2 regions of the Sporosarcina sp. P19 genome follow, and region 1 is predicted to be linked to the other one. Evidence: a T-box and tRNA genes for the amino acid it is inferred to sense, from the RefSeq annotation. Region 1 holds a T-box; the other holds one or more tRNA genes.
What was found. The T-box of region 1 lies ahead of CSV74_RS04605 (valine--tRNA ligase). A T-box ahead of a tRNA ligase gene usually reads a tRNA of that ligase, here a tRNA-Val.
Positions count from the first base shown of each region.

Region 2: it encodes a tRNA-Val, which carries the amino acid that the T-box ahead of CSV74_RS04605 (valine--tRNA ligase) is inferred to sense. The anticodon was not compared.

Region 1 is NZ_PDYR01000002.1:267,396-269,603, reverse strand. It holds gene CSV74_RS04605 (valine--tRNA ligase) at 1-1,224, opposite strand, end outside; T-box leader at 1,278-1,496, opposite strand; gene CSV74_RS04595 (hypothetical protein) at 1,724-2,208, opposite strand, start outside.
Region 2 is NZ_PDYR01000016.1:21,412-23,619, reverse strand. It holds gene CSV74_RS14320 (RluA family pseudouridine synthase) at 1-738, opposite strand, end outside; tRNA gene CSV74_RS14315 (tRNA-Val) at 951-1,023, opposite strand; gene CSV74_RS16795 (hypothetical protein) at 1,209-1,358, opposite strand; gene CSV74_RS14310 (TRAP transporter permease) at 1,744-2,208, opposite strand, start outside.

The DNA.
Region 1 (2,208 bases):
AATACACCAGTCGTGTACGTTTTCCATCCAACCCAAGTATGTTTTCTCGAAACGTTCAGGCACAAACGTTACTTTTTCTTCTTCATTTTTCTGAAGATTGATTGCTTGCTCAGCAAGTGGCTGCATATTGACGAACCACTGTGTAGAAAGGTAAGGCTCCACTACTGCGCCGCTTCGTTCCGAGTGTCCGACAGAGTGCATATGATCTTCAATTTCAAATAGCACATTCATCTCTTGTAAGTCTTTGACGATTTGTTTACGGCATTCGAAACGATCCATACCTTCATACTTACCTGCTAATTTATTCATCGTGCCATCTTCATTCATCACCAACACACGTGGCAAGTTATGACGGTTACCTATTTCAAAGTCATTCGGGTCATGCGCTGGTGTGATTTTTACTGCGCCGCTTCCGAAGTCCATTTCTACGTAGTCATCCGCGACGATCGGAATCTCGCGTCCTACGATCGGTAATGAAACCATTTTACCGATTAAATGCTGGTAGCGTTCGTCATCCGGATGAACCGCAACAGCTGTATCACCGAGCATCGTTTCAGGACGTGTTGTCGCTATTTCAATTGAGCCTGTGCCATCTGTCAGTGGGTAGCGCATATGATAGAATGCACCCTGCACATCTTTATGGATAACCTCAATATCAGATATCGCCGTCTTTGTCGCAGGATCCCAGTTGATGATGTATTCACCGCGATAGATCAGCTTTTTCTCATACAACTTAACGAATACTTCGCGTACTGCTTTTGACAAACCTTCATCCAAAGTAAAACGCTCTTGGGAGTAATCGAGAGCCAGACCAAGTTTCGCCCATTGTGCACGGATATGGCTCGCATATTCTTCTTTCCATTTCCATGTTTCCTGTACGAAGTTTTCACGGCCAAGATCATAACGTGTTTTGCCTTCAGCGCGAAGTTTTTCTTCTACTCTCGCTTGTGTCGCAATTCCAGCATGGTCCATTCCTGGCAGCCACAACGCATCATACCCTTGCATACGCTTCATGCGGATGAGCATGTCTTGTAACGTCGTATCCCAAGCGTGCCCTAAGTGAAGCTTACCTGTGACGTTCGGTGGTGGAATCACAATTGTGTATGGTTCTTTTTCGCTTGTTACATCCGATTCAAAATACTTCCCTTTAAGCCACCATTCATAACGTCCTTTTTCAACTGCCTGTGGATCGTATTTAGTCGGCATCGTCAATTCATCAGTCATTTCAGTTCCTCCTTCAAATAAAAAGGGATACAAAAAAGCCCCACTCATCCCGGTAAAAGGACGAAGGAGCTCGTGGTACCACCTTTATTTATGAACGCTAAAAAGCATTACATCTTCATGATTTGGTAACGGTGTTCACCGGATCCTGCTACTACAACTTCACAGAAACTGCTCATAGGGGACTTCCATATGTTGTTTCCAGGTACGTTCCACCAATCGCACCCTCTCTAAAGAAAACGGTTCACATGTACTTTCCTACTCTTCGCATTTATATTCATATACCCATTATTATACGCGAAACATGTAGAGTCCGTCAACTGAATAGTAGTCTATAGAGAAAGGATGGTGAACGATGCGAAGAGGTTATAACCCATATCTATTGCCGCCATGGCTACGGAAAACGAGATTTTACTGTAAAGGCTGTATCATCCCATTAACTGTGTTTCAGTTGATCCGTTTGCTCATTGTCCCGACGACCGGCGACTTTTTAATATTTTGCTTACTCGCTGCTTTGTCCTTCTGCTTCTACAAAAACATTATTTGAATGGAAGATCTTTCTCGTTACATCGTCATCCATCTCGGCGATGTATAAGAGAAAGTCTTCCATTTCATTATTTACTTGTTCCACCGCACGGTCAGCATTTGCGAGAAACTCCATATGAGAAGTCGATGCAGCCACGAACTGTGGTGCTGCGGGCTCTTCTTCAATAACAACCGGTTCTTGTACAGGCTTTTCCTGTTTCAAGTGAACAGTCCACTCGAGCTTCAACCCTCCGTCTTCTTGTGATGAAGTTTTAATATCTGTCACTTCAAGTTGCAAGTCTCCATCGAGTTCTACCGGCAGATCAACATTTAAAGGCACAGCGTATTCAAAATACCCTTTACTATTTTCTACTTCCACGTCATTAATCACTAATACATCTTCAGTTATCAATTCCACTTGCTTGTCTGCATCAAATACAACGTTTGCCGCGATATGATAGA
Region 2 (2,208 bases), on a different contig from region 1:
ATGCCCCAATTCTTCCATATGCACACGAATTTGATTTTTTCGACCCGTTTCTAAAAGTACTTCCAACAATGAACAATCTTTGTTTGCTTGTACTCTTCTATAATGTGTAATAGCATGCTGACCACCATTGTCAGTTGGGTTTGAATAAACTCTGAACGCACTATTTTCCGTTAACCAAGAAGAAATAGTTCCTGATTCTGTTCGTACTTTTCCTTCGACAAGTGCAATATACAAACGTTCCTTTACGGATTCATTCCATGTACTTTGCAAAGCTTGCTGCGTCTCTTCATTTTTGGCAAACATCATCACGCCTGATGTATCGCGATCAAGACGGTGCACGACAAAGATACGATTTTCAGGGTGGCTTCTCTTAACATACTTCGTAATTTCTCTATAGGCTGTCTGATCTTTTTCTTTTTCCGAAGCTACGGAAAGAACGCCTGCATCTTTATTGATCACGATGATATCGTCATCTTCATGAAGTATAGATACACCGACTAATTTCGAGACATTTATAGCCGCTTTGTTACTTTGTATTTCAACCTTTTGCCCAGGAGCTAATGACTGATTATGTTTTGTTGTCATTTGACCATCCACCATAACTTGGCCACGTGTAAGAATGGATTTCACCGAATTCCTACTGCTTTTTGACATGACCTTCAATAAATACGGTAATAGTTCGATTTGTTCTTCCACTGTATATTCTTTTACATTAGATGTTACTTGTTTTCTTTTCATCGTATATTAGCCCTCCTGCTTATCTAAATAGGTGCTCGCACTATAAGTATACACCGCATGACTGATCAGTGTAATTGAATATGATTTGACAGTAATGCAAACTTCATTTGAAATTTAGACATAAAAAAACAGCCCCTAGACATTCGGTCTAATAGGACTGCTTATTGTTATAAACCGTGTTCCGACGGTAAATAACTTAGGTTTGGCACCTATGACTCCGACTGGGCTCGAACCAGCGACCTCCACCCTGTCAAGGTGGCGCTCTCCCAGCTGAGCTACGGAATCGATCATACTAGGATGTGCATTTTATAGTGAGCTAGTTAGGCTCTCAAGCACAAATACTATAATAGCATTATCTATCCTGGTTGTAAACAAGGAAATTAAAAATCGATAATTTTTCTATGCTACCAGAAAAATTACCGATTTTTATGGAAGTTCGTTGCAATATTCAGGGACGCTTCTCCTTTCGTTTACTGCATTGGATTTACTTGTTCTTCTATGGGTTCATTCTCAAAATATAAAAACTCTTCATGATCCAGCTCACTCATACGTTCTTTGTTAAAGCCATGTGCCAAGTGCCCTTCAAACACGTTTTCCCACCATGTTTCTTGTGTATTCATAGTATTTTCTCTCCTTTTTTATTTGATTGGTTTCTGTACCGACCTATATATTTTATTCGTCATGACTGATTCGCTTATTTGTAGTATATACATAACTCGCGTTGGTAAAACTGCGTAATTAGTCCAAAATAGTTTCACCAATTTCTAGTCCTTCAGCTTCTTGACATTTATTTTATCATGTGTTTCGTAAATCGCATTTCAGTGAAAATCCTTATATCTACTAGACTCGTCCTCTATTAGAATTTCACTTTAATCTAGTACTTTTTACGTAATCAGACTAGTAAAGTTTTAGAAAGGTAGAGAGACTTTTCAAAATATTTTTATTTCTTCAAAACAAAAAGCCTTATCAACTCAATTACGAGCTGATAAGGCTTTTAGGAGTTATTTAATTTGAAGCTAATTTAGGTGAATTGTTTTTCTTATTACCCATCCACTGGAAAGCCAACAAGATGATGAATAATACTAAACCGACGATATCCGTCATCGTTTCTGGATAGATCAACAACATACCTGTGCCTATCGTAATAATCCGCATAATCCAGTTCAATTTACTATACCAGAAGCCAATTATGCCTGCACCGATGGCAACCATACCGACAATGGCGGTCAACGTCACCCATACAATCTCCGTTACACTCGAGTCGAGCATTAACATCGCTGGATTAAAGACGAACATATACGGAATGATGAAGGCGGCAATCGCCAGTTTCGCAGAAGTGACACCCGTCTTGATCGGATCCCCACCCGAAATACCGGAAGCTGCAAAGGCTGCCAATGCAACAGGCGGTGTGATATCGGCAATGATACCAAAGTAAAATACGAATAAGTGTGCAGATACCGCTACTACAAT